DNA from 3 places in the Luteibacter sp. 9135 genome. Region 3 is predicted to be linked to each of the others. Evidence: predicted binding sites of a transcription regulator. Region 3 holds the regulator's gene; each other region holds the start of a gene.
The links. Region 3 encodes HrcA, which represses chaperone genes, less so after heat shock. Its sites were predicted from a motif close to TTNGCACTCNNNNNNNNNGAGTGCNAA; they were not measured.
Positions count from the first base shown of each region.

Region 1: a site for HrcA is predicted at 2,024-2,050, ahead of FA89_RS02575 (co-chaperone GroES). Genes of this name have one in related genera too.
Region 2: a site for HrcA is predicted at 1,424-1,450, ahead of rpoH (RNA polymerase sigma factor RpoH). Genes of this name have one in related genera too.

Region 1 is NZ_JQNB01000001.1:577,914-581,189, reverse strand. Features, by position in the region: gene FA89_RS02580 (protein-disulfide reductase DsbD family protein) at 1-1,854, opposite strand, end outside; gene FA89_RS02575 (co-chaperone GroES) at 2,099-2,392, shown strand; gene groL (chaperonin GroEL) at 2,453-3,276, shown strand, end outside.
Region 2 is NZ_JQNB01000001.1:730,870-734,145, forward strand. Features, by position in the region: gene FA89_RS03285 (response regulator transcription factor) at 1-446, opposite strand, end outside; gene rpoH (RNA polymerase sigma factor RpoH) at 532-1,392, opposite strand; gene ung (uracil-DNA glycosylase) at 1,636-2,331, opposite strand; gene FA89_RS03300 (response regulator) at 2,328-3,122, opposite strand; gene ftsX (permease-like cell division protein FtsX) at 3,182-3,276, opposite strand, start outside.
Region 3 is NZ_JQNB01000001.1:3,806,087-3,809,362, forward strand. Features, by position in the region: gene dnaK (molecular chaperone DnaK) at 1-294, opposite strand, end outside; gene grpE (nucleotide exchange factor GrpE) at 386-922, opposite strand; gene hrcA (heat-inducible transcriptional repressor HrcA) at 1,010-2,071, opposite strand; gene recN (DNA repair protein RecN) at 2,205-3,276, shown strand, end outside.

The sequences.
Region 1 (3,276 bases), 3.2 Mb from region 3:
CAGCGCGCCGGCGGTGAGCAAGGCCGTGAATACCCACGACAGCCCCGCGCGGCGACTGCGGCCGTACCACCACAAGGCCATCGCCAGCAGCACGGCACCGGCGAGCACCAGCGCCGTCGCATCGGCCCCGCGCTGCTTGGTCAGCACCCACAGCAGCCATACGGCGGTGAGGTACATCGGGAAGGCCAGCGCCTGTTTCAGCGTCTCCATCCAGCGACCCGGTCGCGGCAGCAGCCGGGCGATGGCTGGCACGAAACCGATCAGCAGGAAGGGCAGGGCGAGGCCCAGGCCCAGGGCGAGGAAGATCAGGAAAGCGACGGGCACGGACGCGGCGAACGCGAACGCGATGGCCGAGCCCATGAACGGCGCCGTGCACGGACTGGCCACCACGACAGCGAGCACGCCGGTGAAGAAGTCGCCCGAGGGGCCCGAGCGCGAGGCCAGGCCGCTGCCCAGGTTGCCCAGCGACCCGCCGATCTCGAACACGCCCGACATCGACAGGCCGACCGCGAGCATGACGTAGACCAGCAGACCGATGGCGACCGGCTGCTGGAACTGCGCACCCCACTGGATGCCGTGTCCGGCCGCGCGGATACCGACGATGACGACACCCAGGGCGGCGAAGGCGACCAGCACGCCGGCGGTGTACCAGAGGGCGTGCTTGCGCGCCGCAGCCGGGCTTTCGCCGCTTTCCAGCACGGTGATGGCTTTCAGTGACAGTACCGGCAGGACACAGGGCATCAGGTTCAGGACCAGGCCGCCGAGCAGGGCCAGGCCGATCGCGGCGAGTATGCCGACCGGTGCATCCGTGCCGGCCGGGACCAGGTCCTTGGGCGGCGGTGTCGGAGCGACGTCGGCGGGTTTCGTCGCCGGCGTGCCGGTCGTCGCACTGGCCGGTGCGGCGACGACGACGGCGCCGGTGGCCAGGTCGACATCGAGGCGGCGAGTCATCACCGGATAGCAGATGCCGTTTTCCAGGCAGCCCTGGTAGGCCACCTCGAGCTGGAGCTTGCCGTCCTTTGCGGCGCCTGCCAGCGGCACCGGCAGTTCCACCTGGTCGAAGTAGACGATGGTGTCGCCGAAATGCTCGTCGTGGTGCGCCGTGCCGCTGGGCCAGTCGGGCTCGCCAGCGGTCACCCCGGCGGGCGACACGACCTTGATCTGGGTCTTGTCGCGGTAGAGGTAATAGTCCTTGGGCATCGTCCAGCGCAGCAGCAGGGCGTTGCCACCCTTGACCAGCGCCTCGAAGCGGAACGCCTGGTCGGCCGGGAGGGCCTGGGCATCCGTCCCGGGCAGCGTGGCGGGCTTGCCGAGCAGCGCGGCGCCGGCGCCGGGTGCCGTGGCTGCCGTCGTTGTCGCCGGCGCCGCCGTATGGGCCGCCGGGATCGTCGAGGGGGCGCCGACGACGAGCTTGAGGTGCTCGGTATGCGGCGGGTAGCAGATCTTCGGCTCCACCTCGTGGCAGCCCTGGTACTGGACGTCCAGCGCCACCGTCTTCGTCGCGGCATCGGCCAGCGTATAGGGCACGGTGGCCTGGATGTCGCCGTGGTAGATCTCCACGTCGCCCAGGTATTCGTCGTGCTTCTTCAGTCCGTCGGGTAACGCCGGGGTACCGAGCGTCAGGGTCGCCGGGTCGGTCGGCTTGATGACGATCCGCCCGCGATAGAGGTAATAGTCCGGCGCGATGCGCCAGTGCAGCTTCACCGTGCCCGGCTGGCTGGCATCGGAGGTGAGCTGGAACGCCTGGGTGACCGGCAGCAGGCCGTCCTCGGCATCCTGGGCGAGCGCGGGCAGCGTGGCGAGCAGCAGGACGAGGGCGACGAGGTTCCGCGTGAAGCGGGATAGCGACGGCATGGGACTCTCCGGGAAGGCGTTGGACATTATGACCGGGCCAGCCCGGTCTGGCTTGCACGCGCTGTCCGGGCAACTATTTTCCGCCCGCGCCCTTGAACCCGACGTCCGCGCCGCCATCTGTCGAGCATCCAGAAAGACTTCCGGTTGACGCATTCTTCTGGCTAAAATTCTGGCACTCACCCTGGCCAAGTGCTAACAGGGTGGTAACAAATCCTTTCCCGTCAAACATATGTTTGGAGAAGTCATGAGCAAACTGCGCCCGCTGCACGATCGCGTCATCGTCAAGCGTCTCGAAGAAGAGCGCGTCTCGGCCGGTGGCATCGTCATCCCCGACAGCGCCACCGAGAAGCCCACCCGCGGCAAGGTCATCGCCGCCGGTACCGGCCTGCTGCTCGCCAGCGGCCAGCTCCGCCCGATGGGCGTGAAGGAAGGCGACGTGGTCCTGTTCGGCAAGTACGCCGGCCAGGAAATCAAGGTCGACGGCGAAGAGCTGGTCTTCCTGAAGGAAGACGACATCGTGGCGGTCCTGGAAGGCTGAGCTCAGCTCGCCTCGTCCACCGCGTTTTCTCTTATCTAAATATCCAAGGATTCAACGATCATGGCATCTAAAGAAGTCCGCTTCGGCGAAGACGTCCGCGCCCGCATGCTGAAGGGTGTCAACACCCTCGCCAACGCCGTCAAGGTCACCCTGGGGCCGAAGGGCCGTAACGTCGTGCTCGAGAAGAGCTTCGGCGCCCCGACCGTCACCAAGGACGGCGTCTCGGTCGCGAAGGAAATCGAACTCGCCGACAAGTACGAGAACATCGGCGCGCAGATCGTGAAGGAAGCCGCCTCGAAGACCTCCGACGTGGCCGGTGACGGCACCACGACCGCGACCGTCCTCGCCCAGGCGTTCATCCAGGAAGGCCTCAAGGCCGTGGCCGCGGGCATCAACCCGATGGACCTCAAGCGCGGTATCGACCAGGCTGTCATCGCGGCGGTCGGCGAGCTGAAGAAGCTCTCCAACCCCACCGCCGACGACAAGGCCATCGCCCAGGTCGGCACCATCTCGGCCAACTCCGATGCGAACATCGGCGACATCATCGCCACGGCGATGGGCAAGGTCGGCAAGGAAGGCGTGATCACGGTCGAGGAAGGCTCGGGCCTCGAGAACGAGCTGGACGTCGTCGAAGGCATGCAGTTCGACCGCGGCTACCTCTCGCCGTACTTCATCAACAACCAGCAGTCGCAGCAGGTTGAACTGGACGATCCGTTCATCCTCATCCACGACAAGAAGATCTCCAACGTCCGTGAACTGCTGCCGGTGCTCGAAGCCGTCGCCAAGGCCGCCAAGCCGCTGCTGATCGTGGCCGAGGAAGTCGAGGGCGAAGCCCTTGCCACCCTCGTCGTCAACACCATCCGCGGTATCGTCAAGGTCGCCGC
Region 2 (3,276 bases), 3.1 Mb from region 3:
GGCTGGCCGTTGCGCATGGCGTTGTGCTTGACCAGGTCGAGCTCCAGGTCGGCCACGCGCAGCCGGGTCTCGTTCGCGCTGGGCCGCCGCCGGCGGAGCAGCACTTCGGCGCGCGCGGCCAGTTCGTCCGGCGAGAAGGGCTTGGTGAGGTAGTCGTCGCCACCGGCGCGTAGTCCACGGACACGCTCGTCCACGTCGGACAAGGCACTGATCATCAGCACCGGAGTATCGATGCGGCGCTGGCGCAACGCGGACACGATGTCGATGCCGTCCATGCCGGGCAGCATGCGATCGAGCGTGATGATGTCGTAGCCGTCGGCCAGGGCGCGTGCGAGGCCATCGCGGCCATTGGCCACCCAGTCGGCGGTCAGGCCGTGCGCGGCCAGTTCCGCGACGATGTCACGCGCGGTGACTTCATCGTCCTCGATGACCAGGGCCTTCGGCATCCGCAGCGACTCCCGAGCAAAACGAATAGGAACAACGGAAAACGGCCCCGAGGGGCCGTTCCGGATCTTACGCCCAACGCGGCACTCAGGCAGCGATGGCGACGCGCATCTTCTTCATGGCGTTCGCTTCGATCTGGCGGATACGCTCGGCGGAAACGCCGTACTCGTCCGCGAGATCCTGCAGCGTGGCCTTGTTGTCCTCGGCCAGCCAGCGACGCTGGATGATGTCGCGCGAGCGGGCATCCAGGTTACCGAGCGCCGACGACAGTGCGCCCATCTGGTTGTTGCTCGCATCTTCCTCGGCGAGGTTGTCGTACGGATCGGCGCCCTCGTCGACGAGGAACGCGGCCGGTGCCGGCTTGTCGTCGTCATCGGCGTCGGCCGGTGCCTCGAAGCCGACATCGCGGCCGGAAAGACGCGATTCCATCTCGCGCACCGTGGCCTCGGGAACGCCCAGGTCGTGGGCGACCACGCGCACTTCTTCTGCGTTCATCCAGCCCAGGCGCTTCTTGCTCTTGCGCAGGTTGAAGAACAGCTTGCGCTGGGCCTTGGTGGTGGCCACCTTGACGATGCGCCAGTTGCGCAGGATGAACTCGTGCATTTCGGCGCGAATCCAGTGCACCGCGAAGCTGACCAGGCGAACACCCTGGTCCGGGTCGAAGCGCTTGACCGCCTTCATCAGGCCGATATTGCCTTCCTGGATCAGGTCCGACAGCTGCAGGCCGTAGCCGTTGTAGCCGCGCGCCACGTGGACCACGAAGCGCAGGTGGGACATGACCAGCTGCTTGGCGGCGTCCAGATCGGCGTCGTCACGGAAGCGACGCGCCAGCGACTGCTCCTCGTCAAGGCTGAGCACCGGGATGCGATGGACTGCCGAGATGTAGGAATCCAGACTGCCGACGACGCTCGGGAGCCCGTAGTTACGGGTAACGAGAGCTTGGGACATGTGTGGAACCTCCAAAAAGTCTGTATGCAGATTAGCAGTCCCGCAGTGAGAGTGCTAAGTCAGCCCGAAGTTCATCGGTTAACTGTACGCAATGGTACAGAAATACCCCCAGCCTGTCCAGATGGACCCACTGGGGTATTCAGGAGGCAGACGGATACCCTGCCACCCGGCCAAGGCAGCACGGTGACACGAGAGACGTGACGCGGCTGTCGCACCCACCCTCATTGGGCCGCGAGGCGGGCTTTAAAGAGCCGCGGCCGGCGGAAGCGACCAGTCGATCGGCGCCTCGCCCCGGGACGCCAGGTACGCGTTTGTCTTGGCGAAGTGCCCGCACCCCATGAAACCCCGGTGCGCGGACAGCGGCGAGGGATGCACGCTGCGCAGGATCAGGTGGCGCTTGCCGTCGATCAGCTGGCCCTTCTTCTGGGCGTGGCTTCCCCACAGGAGAAACACCAGGCCTTCGCGCTCGCGATTCAGCGCGTCGATGGCGGCGTCCGTGAAGCCTTCCCAGCCCTTGCCCTGGTGCGATGCGGCCTGCCCCGCTTCCACCGTCAGCACCGCGTTGAGCAGCAGCACACCCTGGTCGGCCCAGGGGGTGAGGCAGCCGTGGTCGGGCCGCGGAATGCCGAGGCTGTCTTCAATCTCCTTGAACATGTTCTGCAGCGACGGCGGCACCCGCACGCCGGGGCGCACCGAGAAGCTCAGCCCGTGCGCCTGACCGGGGCCGTGGTAGGGATCCTGGCCCAGGATGACCACGCGGACGCGGTCGAATGGCGTGTGCGCGAAGGCGTTGAATATCTCCGGGCCCGGCGGGAAGATCGCCTTGCCTGCCGCCTTCTCTTCCCGAAGGAAGTGCGACAGGGCCAGCATGTCCGGCCGGTCGAGGTAAGTGCCGATCCGTTCCTTCCAGGACGGCTCCAGCTTGATGCGGTCGTTCAATCCCGTGTCCTTTCGCGCAGGTGCAGCGCCACCCGCAGCTGGAACAGCAGCTTGGTGATGAGCAGTTTTTCCTCGACGGGCTTCTCGACCAGGTCGTTGGCCCCCGCGCGGAGCAGCGCGGCCTGGTTGGCTGGGTTTTCGTCGCCGGTCATGATGAGCGTCGGCAACCGACCCTTGCCGTAACCGAACTCGTTGCGGATGCGCTCGACCAGGTCGCCGCCCGTGAGCTCGCCTTTCAGGCTGACATCGGTCAGCACGATGTCCGCCCCCATCCGCCCCTGGGATTTCGCCTCATGCAGGTGGACCAGGGCGTCTTCCGCGCTGATCACGTGACGCACGGTCAGGCCGTATTTTTCCATCATGCGCCGCGTGGCCAGCGCGACCACCCGGCTGTCCTCGACATACAGCACCTCGCCTTCGGCGCCCCCTTCCGGTCGGACATAGCCGCGGATGAATTCGGCCAGGGCCTCGAAGCCCAGCGACTTGTCGAAATAATCGGTGACGAACTCGCCCAGTTCACGCCGATGGAGGCGTTCCTCGACGTCGCCCGAAACGACCACAATGGGCATGTAGATCTGCGGCGCGGATTCGCGCACGAAGCGGGCCACGTCCAGGCCATCCATATCGGGCAGGCGCAACGCCACGGTGACGAAATCGAACACGCCGCGCTGCAGTTCGACCTGGGCCTCCGCGCCGGTGGACACGCCCACGATCTCCACGCCCGGCACTTCCGCGGTGACGACCCGGGAAATGAGCTGGCGAACGACCCGGGAGCCGTCGACCAGGAGCATCCGCGGGGCCGTGCCGGCCACGCCCGAACCGATGTGAGTCGCCACCCGGTGCCCTCCTGTCAGACCGCCGCGGCGCGGCGGATCTGCCGTGCGCTGACCAGCCGCGCACCCAGCCAGCCGAGCAAGGCCGCGGCGAACGGGACCGAAAGCAGCA
Region 3 (3,276 bases):
GTTGTCATGCGCGACGATGCCGTAGGGGACCAGCTTGAGGTCCTTCTGCACTTCCGCGTCGGTGAACTTGCGGCCGATGAGGCGCTTCACCGCGTAGAAGGTGTTCTTGGGATTGGTGACGCTCTGACGCTTGGCCGGCGCACCCACCAGGACTTCGTTGTCCTTGGTGAAGGCGACGATGGACGGCGTGGTGCGATCGCCCTCGGCGTTCTCGATGACACGCGCGGTCGACCCTTCCATCACTGCCACGCAGGAGTTGGTCGTACCGAGGTCGATGCCGATGATCTTGGCCATTGAAGTTGCTCCGTTTATATCTAAGCGGCCCCCGCGGCCGCGACTGGTGTGGAAAATGGGGGTAACCCCCATCGATTCAATATCTTCGGTATCAGTTATCGCGAACCACGGCGACCAACGCCGGGCGCAGCAGGCGATCGTTCAGCACGAACCCCTTCTGCACCACCGCCACCACCGTGTTGGGCGCGTGCTCGTTCGACTCGACCGAGCTGATCGCCTGATGGTGCTCCGGGTTGAACGGCTGGTGCAGTGGATCGACCACCGACAGGCCGTTGGCCTGGGTCACCTTTTCCAGCTGCTTGAGTGACATTTCCAGTCCCTCGCGCAGTGTCTTCGCATCGGCCGACTGGTTGGCCAGGCCGAGCGCGATGCCGTCGTAGACCGGCAGCAGGTCGCCCAGCAGCTTCTCGTTGGCGAAGCGACGCGCCTGGTCGAGGTCGCGCTGCATGCGCCGGCGCTGGTTCTCGATCTCCGCCTTTTCGCGCAGGACCGTCTCGCGGGCTTGTGCCAGCTCGACTTCCATCGCGGAAAGCTGGGCGTTCAGCGCATCGAGCTCGGCCTGTGCGCCGTTCTCGGCGACACCGCCGTCCTGCGCCGGATCGGGCGCGTGGGGATCGTTGTTTTGCATGATTACTCCAAATGTCAGCTCACCGGCCCCGCGGTGACGCGGGGCCGAACATTCGCGGGAATTACCAAACCCGCCTCCCGTGCCGGTTTATGAGGTCGCCGCGGCGCGATTCAAGGCGTCACTGAGCAGCGCGGCCGTGGCCTGTACCACGGGGATCACCCGCTCGTAGGCCATGCGGGTCGGTCCGATGACGCCGATCGCGCCCAGCATGCGGCCGGGGGTGCCGTAGGTGGCGGTGACGATGCTGCAGCCGTCCAGGGCCGCGAAGCCCGATTCCTCGCCGATGAAAAGGCGCACGCCGGGGGCCTGGACGCACATTTCCATCAGCTGGAGCAGGTCGCGCTTCTGCTGAAAGGCGTCGAAGAGGTCGCGGAGCCGTTCGATGTCGGCCAGTTCCGAGTAGCCCATGAGGTTGGTCTGACCGCTGACCAGCACGTCGTCGGCGTCGTCCACGGGCGTAAACGAGGCGGTGGCCAATTCCACCACACCGGATAGCAGGCGATTCAGTTCACCCCCGGCCTCGCGCAACTCGGTGGCGAGGTGGGCACGTATGTCCGCCAGGCGGAAGCCGGCGAACTGCGCATTGAGGTAGTTGGCCGCCTGTTCCAGCTCGGTGGCATCCAGCGGCTTGGCCAGCTGGACCACCCGGTTTTGCACCTGGTTGTCCGAGAAGACCAGGATCACGAGGACGCGCGCGTCGGGCAGGCTGACGAAATCGATGTGGCGCAGCGGGAAGTCGCCCTGCCGCGGCACCGTGACCACGCCGGCGAACCGGGTCATCGCGGAAAGCAGGTGGGACACGTTGCCCAGCAGGTCGCGCGTGGTGGTCTGGTGCGGCGGCAGGCTGCCCTGCAGGCGGGCCATCTCGTCGCGCGGCAGCGGTTTCAGCTCCAGCAGGCTGTCGACGAACAGGCGCAGGCCGCGCGGGGTGGGAATGCGCCCCGCCGAGGTGTGGGGCGAGGCCACCAGCCCGGCGTCTTCCAGGTCGGCCATGATGTTGCGGATGGTGGCCGGGCTGACTTCCAGGCCGGACGATCGCGCCAGCGTGCGTGAGCCGACCGGCTCCCCATCGGACAGGTATTGCGAGATGAGGGTCCGCAGCAGCCGGCGCGCGCGAGCATCGATGTCGTGACCGGAGAACGGATTCATGCGCCTGACTGGTGTGGAAAAGGGGTGGAACGTGGCGCTATCAATAAGGTCTCGCCGCTCTGCTTGCAAGTCTCGGCTTCTGCGACGCGCCTGCCGCTACAATCGGCGCGATTCCCTTCGCCGCACGGTCGCCATGCTCACCTCGCTCTACGTCCGCCAGTTCGCCGTCGTCGAAGAAGCCGAGATCGCCTTCGGTCCCGGCCTCACCGTGGTCAGCGGCGAAACCGGCGCGGGCAAGTCCCTGCTGGTCGACGCACTGATGCTACTGGCCGGCGCCCGCGCCGACAGCGGCATGGTCCGGGCCGGCAGCGACCGCGCCGAACTAGCCGCCGAATTCGACCTGGCCGGCCTGCCCGAAGCCACCGAGTGGCTGCGCCAGGAGGAACTGGACGACGGCGAGACCTGCCGGCTGCGCCGCGTGATCCGCACCGAGGGCAGCTCGCGCGGCTGGATCAACGGTCGCCCGGCCAGCCTGGCGCAGATGTCCGCACTGGCCTCGCGGATCGTGGAGATCCACGGCCAACACGAGCACCAGGCGCTGCTCTCGCGCCAGCACCAGATGGCCCTGCTGGATGCCTACGCGGGCAACGAGGCCCGCCTGGCGAGCGTGCGCGACACCGCGAAAGCCTGGCGCGACGCCGTGGCCCGCATCCGCACCCTGTCCGGCGGCGACGACCGCGAACGCCAGATCGAACTGCTGGCCCACGAGCTGGAAGAACTGGACCGCTGGGCCCTGGCGCCGGCCGCCCTGGACGACCTGGAAGCCCAGCACCGCCGCCTCGCCAACGCCGGCCGGCTGGCCGAGGGCGCCAACGGCGTGGTCGAGATCCTCGATGGCGAAAGCGAGTTCGCGGTCGGGCGCGCCCTGCTCCGCGCCCATGCCGAGGTTTCCCGGCTTGCGGAACTGGATGCCTCGCTGGTGCCCACGCTCGAATTGCTCGACAGCGCGCAGATCCAGGTCGGCGAAGCCGTCGACGGCCTCGGCCGCTACGCCCAGGATGTGGAGCTCGACCCGGAGCGCCTGGCCGAGGTGGATACCCACCTCACCCACCTACACGACCTGGCCCGCCGCTACCGGCTGCCGATCGAGGAACTGACGGCCAAGGCCGAGGAGATCCGGGAGCGCCTGGCCGAACTGGAAGGCGCCGGCGACGCGCTGGACCGCCTGGCCCACGAGCGCGACCGCCTGCGCACCGCCTGGGATA